Desulfopila inferna: one gene and its partners. The protein of the gene in region 1 interacts with the protein of each later gene in a pairwise test. Links are inferred from orthologs where the notes say so. Each region holds a gene or a part of one and is shown on either strand. Other genes may lie near its edges.

Region 1 (7,230 bases):
GGAGGTTCATATATTATGAAATCGGTGAGAAAACTGCGTGGCTTCTTAGGTTCCAGATCTTTGAAAATCAGGAAAAAAAATGATTATGCCAAGCCCTGGAAGTCGGCTTTAAACAGCTATGGCGACTCAAAGATAAACAAGGATCTCCTCAGGTCTGCCTTTTTTGGCAAGCTGAAAAAATATTTACGTTTGCCTTGGAAAGAGCGGAGCTTCGTATGCAGATCCGAAAAACGCAAAATATATGGACTCAGAGCGGCAAAAATAGTAGGATTTACCGCACTTTTTGTTTTGACCCTGGCGGCACTCAGAAATCCTGCGCTGCAGTATGCCGGCGGCCTCGATCTTTTTCGCATCAAGGAAATAGGGGTATCCGGCTGCATATTGACGGATCGTAGGGAAATCCTTGAAATAACGGGACTGGACTATAAGACGAGCATGTTCGGTGTTTCTACGAGCCAGGTGGTGGATTATATAAATAGTCATCCATGGATTCAGAGTGCTGAAGTAAACAAGGTGTGGCCGGACACGATTTATATTGAGGTAAAGGAACACCGCGCCGCTGCGTTGCTGGTCAGTGGCATTCCAGGTCAGGAAAAATTGATGTATCTAAACAGGTTGGGTGAAACAATCGCTCCGGTGAAGAAGGGCGACGATTTGGATTATCCGGTCATTACGGGCCTGAATACCGGTTCCTCGGAAGAACATGAGCTGGCCCTTGCGGAGGCGGTATCCTTTCTCAAGCTGATTAGCTACAACAATCCAAATCTCCCAGCCCAGTCGGTGTCTGAGATTCATTTCGATCAGGACGAAGGTTTGATTATTCGGCTGGTCGATTTTCCTTTCCCGATTTATTTTGGCAGAGGGGAGATTAATAAGAAATACAGGCAGCTGCGCAATGTGTTGTCGGTGTTATACAACAAGCGAAAAAAGGGTGTCGATATCAGTGAGGTTGAATATATCCGCATGGAATATCTTGAGGATAAGGTTCTTGTTGCACAGTCAAACTCAGGTTGAAGAGAATGGAAGAAAAACAGGAAATATTGCCGGCCGTGGAAGCGGAAGAGCATAGAACACACAGGGAGCGCGGTGAGCTGGTTGTCGGCTTGGATATCGGTACCACCAAAGTCTGCTGTGTTGTCGGAGAGGCTTTCGAGGATGGTGTTGAAATTATCGGTGTAGGAATAGCGCCTTCCCTGGGTATGAAAAAGGGCGTGGTTGTCAATATCGAAAGCACCGTAAAATCGATTCGCGAAGCAGTTTCAGTCGCTGAAGACATGGCCGGTTGTGATCTGCATTCCGTTCACGTGGGAATTGCCGGGAACCATATCAAAGGCTTCAATAGTCCGGGCATTCTGGCGATCAACGGCCGGGAAATTAAAAAGAGCGATATCGATGATGTTATTACCGCGGCAAGAACAGTCAAGATTTCTGCTAATCAACAGGTAATTCACGTGCTTCCCCAGGAATACATGGTCGATGACCATACCGGGATCCAGAATCCCCTGGGTATGACCGGTGTCCGCCTGGTGACAAATGTTCATATAGTTACCGCCGATATGGGAGCGGTTCATAATCTGGTCACCTGCTGTAATAAAGCCGGCCTGGATGTCGCTGATCTTGTCCTGGAATCCATTGCTTCCGCGGATGCGGTATTGAGTCCCGATGAGATGGAACTAGGGGTTGCCCTGCTGGATATAGGCGGAGGGACCACCGATCTCGCCATTTTCTGTGAAGGAACAATCCGGCATACCTGTGAGATCGGCCTTGGGGGTCACAATCTAACCAATGATCTCTCCATGGGACTGCGCACGCCGCTGCAGGAGGCTGAACGGTTGAAGGAAGATTACGGCAGCGCTATTTCTTCGTTTATTAAACCGAATCTGGTCGTCGATGTGCCCACCGTCGGTGATCGCGAGCCCCGTAAGATCACGCAGAAGGTTCTGGTGGATATCATTCAGGCCAGAATCGCTGAAATTCTTGAGGTGGTGAACAGGGAACTCATTGCCTCCGGACAGAAGAACAGAATCAATGGCGGAATCGTCATCACCGGCGGAACCGCGTTGCTGGCAAATATCGTGGAGCTGGCCGAGCAGATATTTGATCTGCAGGTGAGGATTGGCTATCCGGTCGGTATCACCGGAGCTGTGGAAAAGATCAATACTCCCAGGTGCACCACAGGAGTCGGACTTGTATTGCAGGGAAGAAAAAAACATTTAGTACAGGGACAGAGCAATTCATCCATGGTTGGTCGAGTCCGGGGCTGGATGAAGAAAATCATGTGAGATAAAGGTATTTTTTTGTTTATGTGTCTTACGGCAGATGATATATTACTGTAATTCTTTGATAGTCCTACCTTGACATTATCAAAGTGAAATTGCTAAACGAATTCAGCAGGGGGACCCTATGCCGTTTAGAATGGCTGAATCAGAAAGCGTCGCAAAAGTAAAAGTTATCGGAGTAGGTGGCGGCGGCGGAAATGCAATCAACACCATGGTGGCCAACAAGCTCCAGGGTGTGGAATTTATTGCTGCCAATACTGATAAGCAGGCATTAAATCAGTCCAAGGCAGACATCTGCCTCCAGCTTGGCCCCAGTATTACTAAAGGGTTGGGAGCAGGAGCCGATCCCGAGATGGGTATGCAGGCTGCCCATGAATCCATAGAGGAGCTGAAAAACAGTCTCAAGGGAAGCGATATGGTCTTCGTTACCGCAGGTCTTGGTGGTGGTACCGGGACCGGCGCCGCGCCGGTGGTCGCCAAGATCAGCAAGGATCTTGGTGCATTAACCGTGGCGGTGGTAACCAAACCGTTTGCCTTTGAGGGCAAAAACCGGATGCGCAATGCCGAAGAAGGCTGGAATGAGCTGCAGAAATATGCGGATACCATTATCACCGTGCCCAACGATCGTCTGCTTTCGATGATGCAGAAAAACTCCAAGCTTGCCGATATGCTTGCTCAGGCGGACAATGTCCTGCTGCAGGCAGTCAAGGGGATTACCGACTTGATTAATGTCCCGGGATTGATCAATGCCGATTTTGCCGATCTCAGGACCGTGATGCGGGAGGTTGGACCTGCCGTAATGGGATCCGGGTTTGCCGTTGGGGAAAATCGTGCCACGGAGGCGGCCAGGCGTGCTATCGACAATCAACTGCTGGAAGATGTCGGCATCGACGGCGCCCGGGGTCTGCTCATCAATATTTCGGCGACGGAGGAGAGTTTCGCCATGTCCGAGTTCATGGAAGCCTCCGCCCTCATCCAGGAAAAGGTGGACGATGAAGCCAAGGTCGTCATCGGCGCACTTTATGATGAAACCCTGGGGGATGAGCTCCATGTCACTGTGATTGCCACCGGAGTCGGCAGCTCGATCAGTAGCGGCAAAACCATTGCCCAGGTTGAGGATCTTCCCAGACCCCAGAAACAGCAGAAAGAGTCCGTGAAGGTACAGCTCGCCCAAAAAAATCCACGTCCTTCCGGTACCATCCTGCCAAATTCAAATTTTGACGGCTTCGATAATCTGGGCACCTCCCGAGAGGGTGTGCGGGAGCATGACAGCTGGAACGATGAATTTTTGGAAACACCAACATATTTGCGAAAGAAGGCGAATTAGGATCCTGAAAAGAGCTCCGGCTCAATCGGGTCGGAGAAAATTTGCCTTGAAGGCAGCAGTAACAGAGGAATTAGAAGTCTGAAAAAAAGAAAAGAAAAGACTCCACCCAGCCGCCGGGATAGGCTGGAGTTGGAAAGAGGCGGTTATCTCAAGAAGTGGAAAGGAAAGATCCCGATTGCCCTCATTTATCCGAACAGTTATGCCGTCGGTATGTCCAGCCTTGGCTTGCAGCTGGTTTACTCTCTTCTCAACAGGCGGGATGATGTTATCTGTGAACGCTTTTTTCTGCCGGAAGAAAGTGAACGTCCGGTTTCCCTCGAATCGGGCCGTCCTCTCAACGATTTCCCCTATATATTTATCTCTGTCAGTTTCGAACACGATTACCTTCATATTGTAAAAATCCTTCTTGCCGGAGGAATCGAGCCCTTTGCCGGAAAGAGGGAGGAGCGACAGGAAGGCAGACCCCTGGTAGTCTGCGGCGGAGTGGCCACCTTTATGAATCCGGAGCCAATTGCTCCTTTTGTCGATTTTTTCCTTGTGGGTGAAGCTGAACCCATTCTCGATGATTTTGTCGACTTCCTGGCGGAGAATTCAGGCACCTCTACCCCGAGGCAACTCAGCTTGGAGGCTGTGCATAAGTTTGAAGGTGTCTATGCTCCCGGATTATATACTCCTGTTTATGATAAAAAAGGCAGCTGCTCGGCAATGGTTCCAGAGCCGGGGGTGCCGGCCAGGGTAAAACGGTTGAGCCTGGCTAAATGTGAGAGAGCGGGGCATTCTGAGCTTCTGACCCCGCTGGCAGAATTTTCCAATCTCTATCTGACCGAGCTGGGGCGCGGTTGTTCACGCGGCTGCAGATTCTGTGCCGCCGGTTTTATTTACCGCCCCCCGAGGCTCTGGGATGCCGATGCAGTCATTGAAGGTCTTAAGGAAAGACCGACGGAGGTCAGCCGCGTTGGCCTTTTAGGCATGGAGATGGCCGGCGGTACAACACTTGATCATATATCCGGCTACATCCTGGAAAGCGGCTGTGCTCTTTCTTTCTCTTCCCTGCGAGCCGATCGGATAAACGACGGCCTTCTCAACCTTCTGTCGAAATCGGACCTGAAGAGTGTGGCCATTGCTCCGGATGGTGCTTCAGAACGGCTGCGCCGTGTAATCAATAAAGGGCTCGACCGCGGCGATCTGCTCACTGCTGCCGGCAGGCTCGCTGAGGCCGGTATCTTTAAGCTGAAGCTCTACGTCATGGTGGGACTGCCTACCGAGACCTGTGAAGATTTGCAGGAATTTATTGATCTGGTTGCCGCCATCAAGCAAAAAATCGATGCCATCGGCAAGAAGAGAGGGCGATTGACGGAAATCTATCTTTCCGTCAATTGTTTTGTACCGAAACCCTGGACGCCGTTTCAATATCATCCCTTCGGTATCGGCAGACAGCTGGAAAACGACGAAATGGGCACGGTCAAGGAAGCCCTGACCAATTTCAGGGAGAAGATATCGTATCTGAAGAAAGGGTTGAAGGACGTTGCCAACGTGCATTTTCAGGCAGACAAGCCTGAAAATGCCCTTTTTCAGGCATTGCTTTCCCGGGGAGACCGCCGGCTGGCCGATGTCCTCTTCGATATGGCTGTCACAAACATGTCCTGGAAGGCCGGTTTGAAGAAGAATGAGCTTCGCGCCGAGTGGTTTATTAGTGCCGGCAGTGATGCCAAGAGGTATTTTCCGTGGTATATCATAGACCACGGAATAGAGCACGACTATCTCTGGCAGGAATACTTGAAAGGATTGCGGTCGGCTTCGACAGAACCTTGTGACACTTCAATTTGTCGTCGTTGTGGAGTATGTGGTGAAAGGTAAGAAAAAATCATACGAGATGCTCGACTCGATTCGGCAGCAGAAGATCGACGCTCAACTCCAGCCCTTCAAGCTGGTCAAATACTTCTCTTTTTCAAGTCTTGCCGTCATCCTTGTTTTTACTCTTTTTCTGTCCTGGGCCATATCCAACCATGCCAGAAAAATCATGCTCGAACAGAGCGAGGAGTATTCAGTAGCATTTGCCGAAAACCTCAACCAGCAGGTCTTCAGAAGGTTTGTGGTCATCACTGCTCTGCGTTATGGAGCGATCCAGTTAAGTAATCCCGAACAATTTGAAACCCTGGACAAGATAATCCGGGAAATTATACAGGGAATGAATGTCGAATCCGTCACCATATTTGACTCCAAGGTCAATGTGATCTCCTATTCCACCATCATGGAGCAGGTTGGTAAAGAGGATATCGGCGGGGAGGAGTATCGTAAAGCCCTCAGCGGTATTACCAATTCGAATATTCTCACCTCCGGCTCGGTTGCCAATCTTGTCCCCGGCACCGAACCACTCAAGTGCCGTTTAAAAACCTATATCCCCTTCCGTCAGGTGGGTCCGAGCGGCGAGAGCGGAGAGATTATCATGGGAGTGATCGAGATTGTCAAAGATCTTTCCAGTGATTATAAAGCTATAATACGACTTCAGGGCAGTATCATCCTGGTTTCCAGTGCAGTGATGATGGTTCTCTTTCTGGTCTTGCGCACCATAGTCATGGGAGCATCAAAGAAGGTTGAACAGCGCGTTGATGAAAGGCTGCAGCTTGAAGAAAAGCTGAACCAGTCTGAAAGGCTGGCTCATCTTGGTTCCATGGTGGCCACAGTCTCGCATGAGATTAAAAGTCCACTGGGAATTGTTCGCAGCACCGCTGAAATCTTGGAAAAGCGCATCAGGAAGGTCGCTCCCGGAAATGAACATCTTGCCCGTATCATCATAGAAGAAACCAGCAGATTGAACACCATCACCATGGAGTTTCTTGATTTCGCCAGACCTCAGCAGGCCAAACTGGAGAAACGTGATGTCAACGAAGTGGTGAAAAAAGCCCTTATTTTTATTGCTCCCAAAGCTGCTGAACAACACGTCGAAATCAGAAACGAACTGGCTGAAACCCCTGTACCGGCGAAGGTTGATATCGAACTGCTCTACAGGGCTCTGCTGAACATCCTGGTCAACGCCCTGCAGGCTATGAAAAAGGAAGGAGTGCTGAGGGTGTCTACCCGCGCTCTTTCCAAGACCGGCGGTGCGGAAATAGAAATTGAGGATAATGGCATAGGTATGTCGGAGAAAAAAATGGAGTTCATTTTCAATCCCTTCTTTACCGATAAAAGCAAAGGAACCGGGTTAGGCCTTTCCATTACCAAAAATATTATCGACAGCCATAACGGTGAATTGCGGGTGAGCAGCCGAAAGGATGAGGGAACGACCTTTTCCGTGCTCCTGCCATGACGGATCCGCTCTTCTCCGTAGACCGGCTCACATATCTGCAGAACGGTCCTTATTCCTTTTCCTTGTATAGTAATGAGGTCGTTGGTTTCACCGGTCCCTCCGGGATAGGGAAAACACAGATGCTGAGAGCCCTGGTTGAATCGATACCCTATGACGGAACCATTCTCCTGGACGGGGTCAAGGCGGAGTGCTTTCCCGCCCCCTCCTGGCGCAGAAAAGTGGGACTTGTTGCGGCCGAATCGGCCTGGTGGTATGACGATGTCGGCAGCCACTTCAACAAGGCCAACGGAGATCCCGAGCTCGTCGATATTCTGACA
Region 2 (10,830 bases), on another replicon or contig:
TAAATTGACAACCACGTTGTTTAGGATTGATGACTGCGTCAGCTGAACAATTCCCCTCCCCCGGTTCGTGGTGATCCGTCACTATGACCCTGCAGCCTCGCGACCGTGCAAACGCAACTTCCTCATCATTGGAAATGCCGCAGTCCACCGTGATCAACAAGGGATTGGACGATGAACATTCTTCAAGTAACACTTTAAGTGATTGCAGTTCCAGGCCATATCCATCCGTAAACCTGTTGGGTATAAACCAACGTACTTTGATCTGCAGGCTTTGAAAAAAGGAAACAAGCACACAGGTTGCTGTTACTCCGTCGACATCATAATCTCCCCAGATGATAATCTCCTGTTCTTCAATCAATGCTTGATAAACAAGGGCGCAGGCCTCCGCCATCCCCAGCAGTTCTGAAGGATTCTCAAGATCGTACAGAGTTGGATAGAGAAATTTCTCGATCTCCTTCTTCTCGCTAAGTCCTCTATTATTCAGGATTTTGATAATTTCCGGTTCTACCCCGAACTTCCCGGCTAATGTTTTTTCGTCCGCTGAGGCGATGTACGGCAGAGGAAGGCGCCAATATCTTTCTGTCAAAGATTTCATGATGGGTTTTAAGTAAATCTGAGGAAAAATTGCACTTCTCCGACACACTTCTAGCCGAGAAAATTCTGTATTCTTGTAATTATCTTCCGGTGAGAAGCAGTTTCAAACCATTCGATATTCATTTTTTTAAACCAGGTGTATTGCCGTTTTGCGTATCTGCGGGTATCTCTGGCCAACAACTCCTCTGTCTTCTCTATCGGGGTGCCATCGAGTAAATGTTCGGCCATATGGCGGTAGCCAATAGACTGCATGGACTTGAGATCACGATGATAGTGAGCCAGCAGCTTGAGTACCTCTTCTCGCAGTCCCTGCCGCAGCATCAAAGAGGTCCGCTCATTTATCCTGCGATAAAGAAGCTCACGTTCACAGGTTAGGCCAAGTCGGATAATGTGTTCGAATCTTATCTTACCTTTTTCCCGGGCATGCCCCGCTATATGATCACTCCAACTCTTTCCGGTTCCATGGTAAATCTCCAGAGCCCGAATGAGTCTGTGAGTATCGTTTTTATGGATTTTTTGTGCAGTAATTCGGTCTTTTGACAGAAGCTCTTCATGTAATTTCGAGCTCCCTTCCGTCTCCAGTCTTCTGTGCAGTTCCTCACGTAATTCCGGAAAACTTGCACCACTCTTAAATAAACCTTCGATTAATGCACGAAGATATAACCCGGTGCCCCCGGTTACCACTGGAATTTTTTTTCTTTGATGAATCCCGACAATTGCTTCAAGGGCATCTCTCACGTAATCACTGGCGTCATAGTGTTCATCAGGATTGACAACATCGATAAGATGATGCGTGGTATGTTCCCTTTCCTGTGGGGAAACCTTTGCAGTACCAATGTCCATGTGACGGTATATCTGCATGGAATCGAGGCTGACTATCTCGCAGCCGAACCTGTCGGCAATTTCAAGAGAGAGGGCCGTCTTGCCTATTGCCGTTGGTCCGACCAGCACAATCACAGGGGCTTTTATTGGAAATTTACTCGAAGTCATTAGCGGCAATTTTTTTTATTTATCATAATTCTCCTCTCTGTCCAGGTACTAAACCCTATTTACTCAAAAGTTAAATATTTCTTTAAAAACTCGGCTTTCTTGGCTCCTATTCCTCGTATCACCACAAGTTCTTCCGCTCTGTTGAATTTTCCAAATTCTGATCTTTTTTCAAGCATGTCTGCTGCGGTTTTGGGACCGACGCCCGGAATGGTAAGAAGCAGGTCATAGCCGGCATCGTTAAAAGGTATCGGTTGAAAAAATATAGGCCGCAGATTAATAGGCAAGGCTGTATTGTCGTCTATCTCTTTATTGTCTGCGGAGGTCAGTAGTAGTTGTGACTCTTTCCAGGTCAGAAAAGAAGTTTCCCCCTGGCTTTGAAAAAAATCCTCACCCCCTCCGCCTCTGAAGAACATGATGGCACCGATACATACTGCAAGCAGAGCGAGGATGTGAATCTTGCATAGATTTGTATCGTCATTTTTTGAGCGGCAATTTGTCATGGCAGTGCATTATTCCGTAAACTGCGGTTGATAAAGTTTTTAAGTTGAAAAAGATGTCCAAAATTGTACCATAAATACAATTAATTACCTATTCCTCCCAGCAATACCCGAGAATTCGATACCTTTTCTATTGTCTTATATCTGTTTGACCGGTATAAAATTCTACTTTTTATCACAGTTATGAATAAAGTGCACCCCTACTATGCCTGCAATACCTTCATTTAATATTGTTCTGGTTGAACCCGAGATTCCACCTAATACCGGGTCAATTGCCAGATTATGCGGCGCTACGGATTGCGTCCTCCATCTTGTCCATCCACTTGGTTTTTCAACGGACGATAAGCACCTCAAACGTGCCGGTCTGGATTATTGGAAGCATGTACAAATAGTCCATTGGCCGAATCTGGAGAAGTTCCTCGAAGAGCAGGATGAACGAAATCTCTATTTTTTTACGACTAAAACGAGTAAATCATACACTTCAGCGACATTCAAAGCTGGTGATTTCTTGATCTTTGGAAAAGAAACCAAGGGATTACCGCAAGAAATTCTTCAACTCTATCAGGAAAGAAGCTATACATTACCAATGGCAAACCCCAATATCAGAAGCCTCAATCTTGCGATGACCGTAGGTATCGTTGTCTATGAAGCTATTCGTCAGCAAGTCAGGGGAATCTGAAAAACTACAATAGATCGCTGTCCTATATATTAAAGAACACATACAAGGAGAACCAGCCAATGGGTGAGAGAATTTATAACTTCAGTCCGGGACCTGCCACACTCCCTCTTGAAGTTCTGCAGCAGGCACGTGAAGATATCATTAATTTTGATAATTCCGGCATCGGCATCTGTGAAATCAGCCACCGATCCAAGGAGTTCATGCGGGTTGCCGCCGAGGCAGAAGAACTTATGCGTGAATTACTTGGAATTCCAGGAAATTATAAAGTCCTTTTTCTCCAGGGAGGAGCATCAAGCCAATTTTTTATGGTGCCGATGAACCTTCTCGGCGGCGGTAAAAAAGCAACGTATCTCAACACCGGCACCTGGAGCAAGAAATCGATAAAAGAGGCACAGCTTTTCGGCAATATCGAGGTAGCCTTTTCAAGTGAGAACGAGAAATTCAACAGGGTCCCCACAGACGATGAGTACGCCGTTTCCGCTGACTCCGAGTATCTCTATTTTGTTTCCAACAATACCATCTTCGGCACCCAGTTCGATCCCATTCCCCAGTCTGAGAAGATGCTGGTCAGCGATATGTCCTCCGATATCCTTTCCCGCAATTTCGATGTCAGCAAATTCGGTCTTATATTTGCCGGGGCACAAAAAAATATGGGACCGTCAGGAGCGACAACAGTCATTATCAGGGATGATTTGCTTGACCGTGTTCCTGAAAACACTCCGACAATGCTGAAGTACAAAACTCATGCCGATAAGGACTCGATGTTCAACACCCCCCCTACTTTCTCGATATACATTATTCGAAACGTTCTGAAATGGCTCAAGAATAATGGTGGAATCGCAGCTATTGAGAAGAAAAACAAAGAAAAAGCCATGCTTATCTACGATGTAATCGATGCAGGTGATTACTATCGCGGCCATGCTCTGAAAGATTCCCGCTCAATGATGAACATCGCCTTTAATCTACCGACAGCGGAACTGGAAGCCGCCTTCATACAAGAGGCTGCCGCAAAAGGTTTGAACGGGCTCAAGGGACATCGCTCCATTGGTGGCTGCCGGGCCTCAATTTACAATGCCTTCCCACATGAAGGCGTCGTTGCACTCAGCCGCTTTATGCTGGAATTCCAGAAGAATAATCCCGCCTAAGCGCTAATATAAACTATGCAGTATGAAGGCAATATCATCCGGCCTCCCAGTGAAGCAAATTCGATCATTCTTCAGGTGACGGCCGGATGTTCCTATAATAAATGCACGTTTTGCGGAGCCTACAAAGATAAGCCTTTCAGAATTCGTCATGAATCCATTGATGCCGACATTGAGTTTGCAGCGCAGTATTGCCGGCGCCAAAAGAGAGTATTCCTCGCCGATGGTGACGCCCTTATTCTACCGTTTGCGCAATTGCTGCACATCTTTATTAAAATCCGGCATGAGCTTCCATGGGTCAACAGAATCTCACTCTATGCCAATGCCCGTGCGATTCGATCAAAAACCAAAGAAGAATTGCTGCACCTTAAATCCCTGGGTCTGGATAGGGTATATCTTGGTCTGGAAAGCGGAGACGACAGGATTCTCAGCAGTATCAGAAAAGGGGAAACCTCACGCTCGATGATAGCGGCGGCAGACAGGATAACAGAGTGCGCCCTTTTTCTCTCGGTCACCCTGCTTTTAGGCATTGCCGGCAGGGAACTTTCTGCGGTACATGCCGAAAATACAGGCAAGGTACTCACTCGAATGGCACCAGGACAGATTGCAGCCCTCACCGTAATGCCTATTCCAGGCACAAAATTGTTTATCGATATTCAGGAAGAGCGCTTCTTTTTGCCGGATTCACATTCTCTCTTGCGGGAACTTCAAAAAGTCATACAGTTCATATCTCTGGATCGTGTCCAGTTTTATGCCAATCACGCTTCTAATTACCTGCAGTTATCCGGACGGTTGCAAAAGGATAAGGAAAGAATGCTTTCCCTGATCGATGCTGCTCTTTCAGGCTCCATTCAGCTTATAGCCGAGGAGCACCGCGCTTTATAGATGGAAATGAAAAAAACAGATCTTAAGAATCTCGATCAAAAAGGCCTTGTAGAATATGTCGAAAGCCTCAATCAGCCTGCTTTCAGAGGTCGCCAGCTCATGGCCTGGCTATACAAACCAGGTATTCATGAATTCGCACAAATGACCGATCTCGCCAAAGTATTCAGGGAAATCCTCGGCGATTATGCCCTTATTTCCACCTTTGCTGATCCTCTTGTAGAACGATCCGGTGACGGCTGCGTAAAATTCGGCTTTCGCCTGGATGACGGCTATATGATCGAAGCAGTATTGATTCCCGAAGTTGATCGCAATACGCTTTGTGTTTCGTCACAGGTTGGCTGCGCCATGCAATGCTCTTTTTGCCTTACCGGAACAATGGGGTTTATCCGTAATCTTCAGCCTGCCGAGATTGTCAACCAGGTTTGTGCAGTACGGGATTTCCTTCTCGATGAACCGGAAGAGCAGCGTATAGGACCACAGGAAGTAACTAATATCGTTTTTATGGGTATGGGCGAACCGCTCAACAACCTTGAGAATCTTTTAACCTCTATTTCCATTCTCACTGAACAGAAAGGCCTTGATTTTACTGGTCGCCGCATAACCGTGTCGACCTGCGGCATAATTCCCAAAATGCGGCTGCTTGGCGAAAACTCATCCGTTAATCTGGCAGTTTCACTGCACGCCGTCGACGACGCAACCAGAGATATGCTTATGCCCATTAATAAAAAGTATCCTCTGGATCAGCTTCTTGAGGCCTGCAGAACCTACCCTATGCCTAAACGCCGCCGCATAATGTTCGAGTACACTCTGCTCAGGGATATTAATGACAGCGACAGGGATGCCCGTAAGCTGGCACATCAACTGCAGTCCATCCCCTGTAAGATCAACCTGCTTGCCTATAATGAATCGGAAGATCTCCCTTACAAAGCTCCAACATTCGAGAGAATGCTGGCATTTCAGGAAATTCTAAGGAAAAACAACTATTCCGTTTTTATACGGACCAGCAGAGGAGCTGATATCTCAGCTGCCTGTGGCCAGCTTGCCGGAAAACACAACTAATCCTTGGTTCCTTCCCGTCTTCACTCTACCTTGCCCTGCAAGGTGGTTCCCGTTCCGGATATTACCCTTCCTGCCGAATCTTTTTTCCCCCTGTTGGCCTGTTTTCATATCATCATCAAAATATTCCCTTAAGACCAAAGATTCTGATAAATTTGATTGATACACTTGATTAATACAATTTAATTATTAAATATTGAGAAACGACTTCTCCGTTTTCCATAATACCTTAAAAATTACCTAACCCAGCTGAACTGGACTCTTTACAGTACTTCCTTGAAGGGTATAAGTCCCTTGGCTGTTGAGGCGGATTCGAGTTCTGATATGTTTTTCGTTTTCTTGATATGTGGCAGTTTTTAGGGGTAAGGCACTAAAGTTTATCAGAGAACAGGAACTGATTTTAGAGAGGAAATATTTTGAAAAAAAAGATTCTTGTAGCCAATCGTGGAGAAATTGCCATCAGGTTAATACGGGCCATTCAGGAACTAGGCTGTCTGGCAGTAGCCGTTTTTGAAACACCTGATGAAATGTCCAGGCATATTCGCATAGCCGATGAAGCCATTCTGCTCGGAGATGGCCCCAGAAAGGATTATCTCGACATTGATAAGATTATTCGGGCTGCCAAAATGTCAGGCGCTGCAGCCATACATCCCGGCTACGGTTTTCTGGCAGAAAATCCCTACTTCGCTAAAGCCTGTGAAGAAGCTGACATTCTCTTTATCGGCCCCTCCTCTGAAATAATACACAACCTCGGCAATAAGGTCATTGCCCGACAGATTATGGCCGATGCCAAAATACCTATGGTACCGGGGACCTCAAATCTTGCCCAGGGAAAGGAGGGGATAGAGCAAGCGCTGCATTTCGCCGACACTCATGGATATCCTCTTATGCTCAAAGCTACTTCGGGTGGCGGAGGCCGTGGTATTCGAAGGATAGATTCCGATGATGAGATGCGGAAACAGATTCCGATGGCACGCTCCGAAGCTCTGGCGGCATTTAACGATGATTCCATTTATCTGGAAAAAGTAGTGATAAATCCTAAGCACGTGGAGGTCCAGATTCTTGCCGACCAATCCGGAAATACCGTGCACCTGGGCACCAGGGACTGCTCCATACAGAGGCGAAATCAGAAACTGATCGAGATTGCACCGTCCATGATTAAAAATCAGGATCTTCTCGATGAGATTTGTATTACAGCCGTTAAGGCAGCCAAGGCCGCCAACTATTTTAATGCGGGAACGGTGGAATTCCTCATCGATGAACACTTCAATTACTACTTCATGGAGATCAATACACGGGTTCAGGTCGAACACACTGTCACCGAAATGATCACCGGCATCGATATCGTGCGCAACCAGATAAATCTGGCTTTCGGCGAGGATCTGCCCTTCTCCCAGGAAGATGTTAAAATCCGCGGACATGCCATTGAAGTCCGCATCAACGCAGAAGATCCCAAGAATGATTTCATGCCTGAAGGGGGAAAAACAGTGGAGGTATACCGATCTACCGGCGGGTTCGGGGTACGTCTCGACGGCTTTGTCTATCAGGGCTATGTAATACCGGAAGTGTATGATTCACTCCTGGTAAAACTTACCGTCCACGGTTTCACCTGGGATGAGACGGTAGGCAGGTTGATCCGCTGTCTGCGTAATTTTCATATCCGGGGACCGAAAACTACTATTCCCTTCTATCTTAATATCGCCACAGAAAAGGATTTTGTCAGCGGTAACTTCGATACTTCCTATATCGATACCCATCCACTCATTTTCGTGTATGACGAAGACAGCAGTGAGGTCGGTAAGCTGGCTAAATTTATTGCCGAAATTCATTATAAGAAAACCAATGCCTTTGCGGCTTAATCTATCTCATCCCACAGAAGAACAGGATAAATTATGGCTGTCATCTATCACAACACACCGGTAAAAGATATCCTCGAGGCATTGCGCTGCGAGGAAGGATACTATATCACCAATACCGCACGGGATCTTTCCCAGTCGGATTTCAAAAACAGAATTCTCCTCCACACCGATTTGCTTGCGGCACCTTCTCGGGATAAGGCCGGCTATTTCTCTCTGGAAATTAGCGGCGGCGCATCCATTCATGTCGACATGCTGCGCAAGCAGGTTGACCCCTTCACCAAACTCAAACTGTTGCGCAAGGAGATGCCCAATACCATGTTTCAAACGCTCTGCCGCGGCGTCAATTTATTTGGCTATCGTCCCTATCCTCAAAACGTTATCCGTTTTACGGTACAGAATTTTGCTAAATATATCGATGTTTGGCGCACTTTCGATTTTCTCAATCATGTTCCTAATATGTATGCGGTATTGGAGGAAGTGGCCCATGCCGGAAAATTGAACGAACCCTGTCTCTGCTTTTCCACCGGTAAGGAGCATACCGACCAATACTATATTAACAAGGCCAGAGAAATTGTTTCAGTTACCGGAGAGGATATTGTCCTCTGCATCAAGAACCATGGTGGCCTCGGCACGCCAACACGGATAGGCGAACTGGTAAATAGTCTCAAACAGTCGCTGCCGCAGGTTCCTCTGCATTATCATGGCCACAATACCGATGGCAACGACATCGGCCGGATAACCGAGGCCGTGAGAAACGGTGCCAAGATAGTTGATGCCGCCGATTCCGCCTTTACCGGTTTTTACGGACCCCCGCCCGTTCTCAGTGTTATCCAGGCTCTCGGGGAACTTGGATTTGAGTCGCCTTCAATTCACGAAGAGGCCATAATTGATACCTCCGAAATCCTGCGTGATCAACGCCAATTTTATGAGCAGTTCGAGTCCCAGATAAAAGGGTTTCAGCCTACCGTGCAGATTCACAAACTTCCGGGAGGTGCCATGGGATCAAGTCTTGAGCAGGCGGTAAATGGAGATTTCCTCGATAAAATGCCCGACATTCTGCACAAGGAACTACCTCGGGTTCAGAAAGAGCTCGGCAACTTCTGGTCGGTCACTCCCGGTTCTCAGATTTTATGGACTACCGCTGTAACTAATGTTCTCGGCGAAGAACGATACGGCACCCCTTCCGGAGACCTGCGCAACCTCCTTTTGGGAAAATATGGTCCTTTTCCGTTTTATGAACCGGATGAATGGATTTACAGGAAGGTTCTCGGCGATGACTGGCGTAAAATTCTGGAAGAGGGTGGCGGGACAGAAGAAATTGCTGACATGGACTTAGGTCAGGAGCGTTATGCTCTTGCTGAACAGATTGGTATAGAACCGACGGATGAACAGCTGGTGCTCTACCTGCAGCATCCGAATGATGCCGTTGATTTTTTCAAATTCGAAGAAGAATACGGCAAGACCCATGTCCTGTCTCCTGCCATCTTCTTTCGCCGCGGAGGTTTTGATATCGGCGAGAAGTTGGCATTTCGCGACAACAGCGGCAAAGAACATCTGGTGGAGATTGGCCCCTCCCCTGTTAATGATACCGGAGAGACCAGTGTCTATCTGACGGTTGATCATCATCCCACGGTCTTCACCTTTCTCTCAGAGCAGCAGAACACTGCTGCCGGAAGCATGCCGATACTTAGCAAGGAAGAGATCCTTGATCTGGCCCAAGCTGGTGATGTCCGCTCACCCTTTTCAGGGACCGTGGTCGAAATTTCAGCAAATGAGGGACAAGAGGTAATGGCCGGCGACAGAGTTGCGGTAATGGAAGCCATGAAAATGCAGACCCCTATTCTTAGTGAAATAGACGGCATAGTCACTGCCGTCTATGCCCGCAAGGGAGATGCGCTGCAGCCCGGTGCGAAGATACTCAAGATAGATGTGGATCAACAGGCAGCGGTAGAGTGAGCTGCATGGTTGTTTAAGGTAACGGGCTGCCGTTCATTGGCCAAGGCCGGACCTACGACCAGTTGAACCACTGCAGGCGATGCAGCCAAGGTCCAGCAAAAACAGGCTGTTATATCGCGCCTTGCGCTGGATGGACGGTGCAAAGATTGCAGCCTCAACCGCGGCACGCCGTCTCGATTGCAGCGATGTCGATCTTGGTCATCTGCATCATCGCATCGAACGCGCGCCTAGCGACAGCGGGATCGGAATTGGTGACCGCTTTCGTCAGGGCAATCGGCGTAATTTGCCAGGACACTCCCCATTTGTCCTTACACCAGCCGCATGCACTTTCCTGGCCGCCGTTGCCGACGATTGCGTTCCAATAACAATCGGTTTCGGCTTGATCAACGGTTGCGACCTGAAATGAGAACGCTTCGCTGTGCTTGAATGCAGGTCCACCATTAAGCCCGAGGCACGGAACGCCCATCACGGTAAACTCGACGGTCAGCACGTCCCCTTTCTTTCCCGACGGAAAGTCTCCAGGTGCGCGATGCACCGCGTCGACGGACGAATCGGGAAAGGTCTCGGCATAAAACCGCGCCGCCTCCTCGGCGTTGCCATCGTACCAAAGACAGATCGTGTTCTTAGCTTGCTTAACCATGTCACCTCTCCTTAGTGAAGACCCCGACGCCGCAGGCATCCCATGTGTGTCTTGACCTCCATTTACGACCCGTCCATCCAGCCACTATACCGCCGGTATGAGCGACTAACGTGCGCATTGTTGACGCCTCCTTAACAGGATCGGTTTTGTGGTGCGTCATTGTGCTTATTGGTAATGTAAGATGAATGTCTTTCAAGTCAAATTGATATGTTTCCTGAGCTATTCCCCGACAAACATGATTGCCCCTAATCCTCAACTCAAGGCCTGGAGATGCTGAGTTTCAAGGGTAATCAGATAATGGAATTAAGACATTTTCGCCCCAAAACCTATTAACACGAGGTGCCAGAAAAGTTTCTCAAGCAGCTGATTTCCAGCTGCAGTACCTCCGAGCCAACTCAAATAACATTCGTTGCAGCTGGCTCTTTGAAAACCGATCGAGGCTTAGATTTCATGGCCTGATGCTCCTTGGAGTCAGTTTGCCTCTGGTAATTCATGGAGCCTCTGAAATCGGTGAAGCTCACTAAACCTTGAT
Region 3 (5,776 bases), on another replicon or contig:
CAGTATGTCCAGGCCGATCCATGGAGGTGGTCGGGAATAGTATAACCTTTTCTGTTTTTGGAAAAGCGATTAGGCCAAGTCCTTGTTCTAAGCCCTTGTTCTATAGTGGTATGGTAAACTTGCAGCTACCTCACCAAGATCCGACCAATACGGTTACTGCCTGAGTAAGCAAGAGCGAACTTGCGATAAAAGAAAGGCGATAAAAAGAAATGGTAAAGATAAGTCCAATGTTTTCCGAAATGGTATTAGCACCAGAGGGACTGTACGAAACTTTAGAGCAAGCGCAACTATAGGCAAGCGAGAGGTGGTATTTTTTGCAAAAAAGCCTGGAGATTGGGAGGGGCTTGTACGTAAAAACAAAAAAAGCACTTACCGGAAAATCAGATAAGTGCTTTAATTTTTGGTGGAGCTAGACGGGATCGAACCGACGACCTCTTGACTGCCAGTCAAGCGCTCTCCCAGCTGAGCTATAGCCCCACAAACGCATAGGCTAAATTCGAGTCAATCAATAACAGGCTTTCCGGTCGGTGTCAATAAAATTTTGGTCATTTCTCCAGCCCAAAATGCATATTTCTTGCGTATACAAGGGAGCTCTGGTATTCTTGTCCGCTTGTAGCTTCCGGCTATGGAGTTCTTGACTTTCACGATAATTTTCAGAGATCATTTTGAGGAAAGAGAGTTCGTTATCTCTGCTGAGAAATATAAAAATTCAATCAAACGTGTTTTCCGAAGAGGGAATTTCGCATGTATTCACCATTTAATTTTTTATTTGGCTGGCTCTCCAATGACCTTGCCATAGATCTGGGTACGGCCAATACCGTGCTCTACGTCAAAGGGAAGGGAATTGTCTTGAGAGAGCCTTCCGTTGTTGCGGTCCGGCAGGACGGAAGGGGGAGCAAGGTTTTGGCCGTAGGGCAGGAAGCCAAGCAGATGCTGGGGAAAACTCCAGGTAATATTACTGCAATACGGCCGATTAAAGACGGTGTAATTGCTGATTTTGAAGTTACTGAGGCTATGCTGAGGTATTTCATCAATAAAGTTCATAACCGCAGGACACTGGTCCATCCCCGGATAATGATTTCGGTTCCCTCCGGTATTACGCAGGTAGAAAAAAGAGCAGTTAGAGAATCCGCCGAATCTGCAGGGGCCAGGGAGGTCTATCTTATTGAGGAGCCAATGGCGGCAGCAATCGGCGCTAATCTTCCTATCACCGAGCCGACGGCCAATATGGTGGTTGATATCGGTGGAGGAACCACCGAGGTCGCTGTCATTTCACTGGCCGGTATCGTCTATGCCAAGTCCGTTCGGGTGGCGGGGGACAAGATGGATGAGGCTATCCTCCAGTATATCAAACGCAAACACAATCTTGCCATTGGAGAGAGAACCGCCGAGCTGATCAAAACGACGATCGGCAATGTCTTGCCTGAACCCCCTTACGAGACCATGGATATCAAAGGACGTGACCTTGTCTCCGGTGTTCCTAAAACACTGACTATTTCGGCTGATGAGATCCAGTCGGCCATTGCCGAACAGGTGGATGTCATTATCGATGCGGTCAAAGTGGCTCTGGAGGTAACTCCGCCGGAACTGGCCGCCGATATCGTTGATCAGGGAATTGTCCTTACAGGAGGCGGTGCCTTGCTGAAAAACCTAGATATGGCGCTCAGAGAAGAAACAGGTATGCCGATAATCGTCACGGAAGACCCTTTGTCCTCCGTCGTTCTCGGTTCCGGAAAGGCACTCGACAACCTCGACATCCTCAAGGAGGTGACAATCAGTTGACCGGCCGATCGGTTGTCCAGGGAGGCGCGGGAGAACGCAACTCCCTGAGTCCTGCCCCTCCTGATCAGGCAAGTTAGCGGGTAGGGTGTTTAGTGGAGGGGCCAACCAATATCCATATTACTGCGTGGTGACATTGAAAAAAATCCGGCTTAGCTGGACAAGAGACCAGCTTTCAAAAAGAGATAGAATATTTCATTCCGGTTGTGATAAATAAAAACACCCCCAAAAAGGGACTTAAAGGACTGGCAATGACGAAGGTGGTTCTCCTTCTGGTTCTGGTCAGTTGCCTAATTCTTTTTGCCGCCTCATTCGGAGGCAGATTCGGTCTGTTCCATCAGGTTACCCTTGAAACCCTTGGCCCTGTCCAGGTCGTTTTCACAAATGTTTCCAGTGGAGTCCAGCGTATTTGGAACGATTATATTGCTTTGTGGGTTGTTCGCGACGAAAACAAGCGTCTGCGCACCATGCTTGATGACTATAATGAAAAACTCAACGAGTATACCGAAGCCTATTCCACCTATCTGGGCCTCGTAGAAAAGCTGAAGTTCAAAGAGAAGGAATCTTTCCCGTCGATTTCCGCGCGAGTGGTGGGAAAAGGCCCTTCCTACTGGTTCAAGACGATTATTGTCGATCGTGGAGAAAATGACGGCATTGTTGAGGGAATGGTTGCAAGAAACGAGAAGGGCGTGGTTGGTCAGATAATTCAGGTGTCTCCCAATTATGCCAAAATTCTTCTGGCCAATGCTCCCAGTAGTGCTATTGATGCAATGGTGCAGAAAAACAGGGTTCGCGGGATATTGAAGGGTGCCGGAAAACATGGTTTCACCCTTTATTACGTCTTAAAGAAGGCGGATGTTGCTGTGGGGGACAAAATCATCACAGCAGGCATTGGTGGAGTATTTTCATCTGGAATTCCACTGGGCAGGGTGTCAGCCGTCAGAAAAAAACAGCGAGGCATGTTTCAGGAAATCGAGGTGGAGCCATGGGTAGATTTTCAGCGCCTGGAAACAGTTTTTATCAACCTGACCGAGAGATTGACCTGGGAAGCCGAAATGAATAATCTTTCGCGGGTAAGACCCTGATGTTGTTTTTTGTTTTCTTAATGCTGGGAGTTTTCGTCATTGTCGCTCAGACCACCTTCCTGCAACTTTTTCCGGACTGGCTGGGGCGACCGGATTTTCTCTATATTCTCATTACCTTTGCAGCATACAGATTCGGCTGGATTTCGGGAATGGTTTTTGTCTTTATCCTTGGATGGATGCTCGATGTTGTCTCCGGCATCCATCCGGGCATCTATCCGCTGCAGAGCATTCTGGTATTTTCCTTCCTGAAACTGCTCACCGAAAACAGCCCCTTGCGGGAGGGTGCGTATCAGGTTCCACTTGTGGGAATCAGTTATTTTATAGTGCAGATGGGGTTCTATTTTTTCTATTCCCTGATGATGCCGGAGACCTTGCCTGAGTGGTCCTGGAACAGGATCATCCAGGATACCTTTATTTTGCTGCTGGCCACCATACCCCTATTTGTCCTTCTCAATTCCTTATATGAAATACTGAATAAAAACGGCATCATTCATCGAGTAATCAGTAAACGCAGCGGCAATCAATTTCGTTAAATCCACATGAAAGATAAAAGGTCCTTTTTTACCGAGCTGGAAGAAATAAATGAGCATGACGACAGTGCTCTCGATATGCTCCGCCCCAGGATTATATTGGCCGCGGCTCTTATAATCGGTTTTGCCGTGCTGATATTCTGCAGATTGTGGTTCCTGCAGATATCCAACAGCGATGAGTATATTAACAAGGCATATAATAATAGGGTTCGCATTAGCACTCTTGCTGCGCCACGGGGACATATCCTTGATAGGAACGGTATTCCTCTGGTAACAAACAGGCCGTCGTTCAACGTTCTTCTCATACGGGAAGATTCAAAAAATGATGAACATCTGTTAAAAAAGCTGGCAGGTGTTCTTGATGTTGATGTATCCCAGCTGTGGGAGCGAATACGCGAGGCATCCAATATCCCTCTGCATATTCCCATTCGTCTGCAAGAGGATATTGACTGGCAGACGCTGGCTTACCTGGAAAATCATAACCACGAATTTTCAGGTATTCGCATCGAAGTGACGCCCCGCAGGGTATATCATTTCGGCGATCTTGCCGCGCATGTCATCGGCTATCTTGGTTCAATTAGCAAGGAGGAACTCAAGAAACAAAGCGGGGGAGAGTATGACGGTGGAGATCAGGTCGGCAAGATGGGACTTGAAAAACTACGTGATGAGGTTCTTCGCGGAGAAAAGGGAATGAGTTATTCCGAAGTGAACGCCAGAGGATTTGAGCAGCAGTTGCTCAAGCGCGAAGACCCCCTGCCCGGCAGCGAAATACATCTTACGATCGATGCGAAGATGCAGCAGATGGCTGAGGAAATGATGAACGGTGAAGAAAAGTCGGGAGCCGTGGTGGTGCTGGAGGTGAACAGCGGAAGGGTTCTCACTTTTGCCTCCACTCCACCTGTTCGGCTGCAGGAATTCATTGGCGGAATATCTCAGCAAAATTGGAATGCCTACCTCAACAACATCAAGACACCGCTTCTCAATAAAACCGTGCAGGGCCTCTATCCCCCCGGCTCCACCTATAAGATGATAACGGCACTGGCTGGGCTCGACAATGGGATCATCACTCCCGAAACAGCCTTCTACTGCCCTGGCTATTATAGATTAGGCAGAAGGATCTATAGATGCTGGAAACATAGCGGACATGGTGCAGTTGACTTAAAACGCGCCATAGCCGAATCCTGTGACGTCTACTTCTATCAGGTCGGTCAACAGGTCGGTGTTGATATTCTTGCCGAATATGCCAAGAAATTCGGACTCGGCCAAAAAACCGGAATGGAGATCGAAAATGAACAGGACGGACTCATCCCCACCAGAAAGTGGAAAAGACAACGCTACAATGAAAAATGGCACGAGGGCGAAACTCTCTCGATTGCCATCGGACAGGGATTCAACCTGGTTACGCCGCTGCAGATGGCGGTGATGACCTCCATGATTGCCAACGGCGGTAAAAACTATCGTCCGCAGATGGTCGAAAAAATTATCGGCCCTGATGGTAATATCGTTGAAGAGATAAAACCGGAACTCATCTATGAGTTGACGGGACTTGAAGAATCACTTGCCCTGATAAGGGAAGGAATGGTTGAGGTCGTCCATGGAAAGCGGGGAACGGCACGTATAGCCCGGGTCGAGGGATTAACAATCGGTGGTAAAACAGGTACGGCTCAGGTCGTTAAAATTGCCGTCTACAAGAATATGAAAGAAGAAGATATCCCATATAAGTTCCGGGATCATGCCTGGTTCACCTGTTTTGCCCCTGCTGAAAATCCCGAGATTGCCGTAACGGTACTGGTTGAGCACGGCCTGCATGGAAGCTCGGGGGCTGCGCCCATAGCCAGGGCGGTATTAAAGACCTACTTTGAGGATCGACTCACCCGAGAGGGGCAGGAGAAAGAAAAATGATGAAAGCTGCCAAGTTGTTCGATGTCAGCATATCCGGTTCCATTTCAGCGGCCGGCGCTTATTCCGTGAAATCGTTGATGGTACGATATGTTACGAATTGACAGAAGGTTATTCTTGCATTTTGACTGGGCCTTTTTCCTGTTTCTGATGCTGCTCTGTGGGATGGCGCTCTTTAATCTCTATAGTGCCTCATATCCTCCAAAGGGATGGGGAAGTCCTCCATATCTCAAGCAAAGCTATCTGTTCCTGATGGGATTTACCGCGGTGCTGTTTATTCTCAGCTTCGATTATAACGAGCTTCACATCTGGAATTATCCTTTTTATCTATTCATTATCGTTCTACTGGTTGCTGCATATTTCATGGGGGAGAGTGCAGGAGGAGCGCAGCGCTGGATTGATTTGGGATTTTTTCGCCTGCAGCCCTCCGAGCCCGCCAAACTGATGCTGGTAGTCACTCTCGCCAGTTACTATTCCAGAAAA

Evidence for each region.
Region 2: the proteins of ftsZ (region 1) and rlmN interact in binary tests that used the Escherichia coli proteins (3 or more experiments, as listed by UniProt). The link is inferred for Desulfopila inferna from one-to-one orthologs.
Region 3: the proteins of ftsZ (region 1) and JWG88_RS14620 interact in binary tests that used the Escherichia coli proteins (3 or more experiments, as listed by UniProt). The link is inferred for Desulfopila inferna from one-to-one orthologs.

What each region holds. Positions count from the first base shown.
Region 1 is NZ_JAFFQE010000003.1:195,819-203,048, reverse strand. The notes cover bases 1,715-4,504. They hold ftsZ (cell division protein FtsZ), read left to right. Parts: upstream 1,715-2,403; coding sequence 2,404-3,606; downstream 3,607-4,504. Other genes in these bases: JWG88_RS09145 (radical SAM protein), read left to right, coding at 3,736-4,504; ftsA (cell division protein FtsA), read left to right, coding at 1,715-2,282. Also shown: murB (UDP-N-acetylmuramate dehydrogenase), read left to right, coding at 1-19; JWG88_RS09160 (cell division protein FtsQ/DivIB), read left to right, coding at 16-1,014; more of ftsA, read left to right, coding at 1,020-1,714; more of JWG88_RS09145, read left to right, coding at 4,505-5,463; JWG88_RS09140 (two-component system sensor histidine kinase NtrB), read left to right, coding at 5,417-6,913; JWG88_RS09135 (ABC transporter ATP-binding protein), read left to right, coding at 6,910-7,230. UniProt on the Escherichia coli protein: Essential cell division protein that forms a contractile ring structure (Z ring) at the future cell division site. The regulation of the ring assembly controls the timing and the location of cell division.
Region 2 is NZ_JAFFQE010000001.1:283,229-294,058, reverse strand. Bases 3,841-6,816 are described here. They hold rlmN (dual-specificity RNA methyltransferase RlmN), read left to right. Parts: upstream 3,841-4,787; coding sequence 4,788-5,846; downstream 5,847-6,816. Other genes in these bases: JWG88_RS01140 (acetyl-CoA carboxylase biotin carboxylase subunit), read left to right, coding at 6,260-6,816; JWG88_RS01150 (radical SAM protein), read left to right, coding at 3,921-4,787; serC (3-phosphoserine/phosphohydroxythreonine transaminase), read left to right, coding at 3,841-3,905. In the rest of the region: single-stranded-DNA-specific exonuclease RecJ, read right to left, coding at 1-595; tRNA (adenosine(37)-N6)-dimethylallyltransferase MiaA, read right to left, coding at 646-1,551; JWG88_RS01165 (ComEA family DNA-binding protein), read right to left, coding at 1,644-2,084; JWG88_RS01160 (tRNA (cytidine(34)-2'-O)-methyltransferase), read left to right, coding at 2,287-2,760; more of serC, read left to right, coding at 2,820-3,840; more of JWG88_RS01140, read left to right, coding at 6,817-7,702; JWG88_RS01135 (biotin/lipoyl-containing protein), read left to right, coding at 7,736-9,658; JWG88_RS01130 (VOC family protein), read right to left, coding at 9,813-10,298.
Region 3 is NZ_JAFFQE010000005.1:329,796-335,571, reverse strand. The notes cover bases 1-2,763. They hold JWG88_RS14620 (rod shape-determining protein), read left to right. Parts: upstream 1-744; coding sequence 745-1,782; downstream 1,783-2,763. Other genes in these bases: mreC (rod shape-determining protein MreC), read left to right, coding at 2,031-2,763. In the rest of the region: more of mreC, read left to right, coding at 2,764-2,864; JWG88_RS14610 (hypothetical protein), read left to right, coding at 2,864-3,397; mrdA (penicillin-binding protein 2), read left to right, coding at 3,404-5,296; rod shape-determining protein RodA, read left to right, coding at 5,411-5,776. UniProt on the Escherichia coli protein: Forms membrane-associated dynamic filaments that are essential for cell shape determination. Acts by regulating cell wall synthesis and cell elongation, and thus cell shape.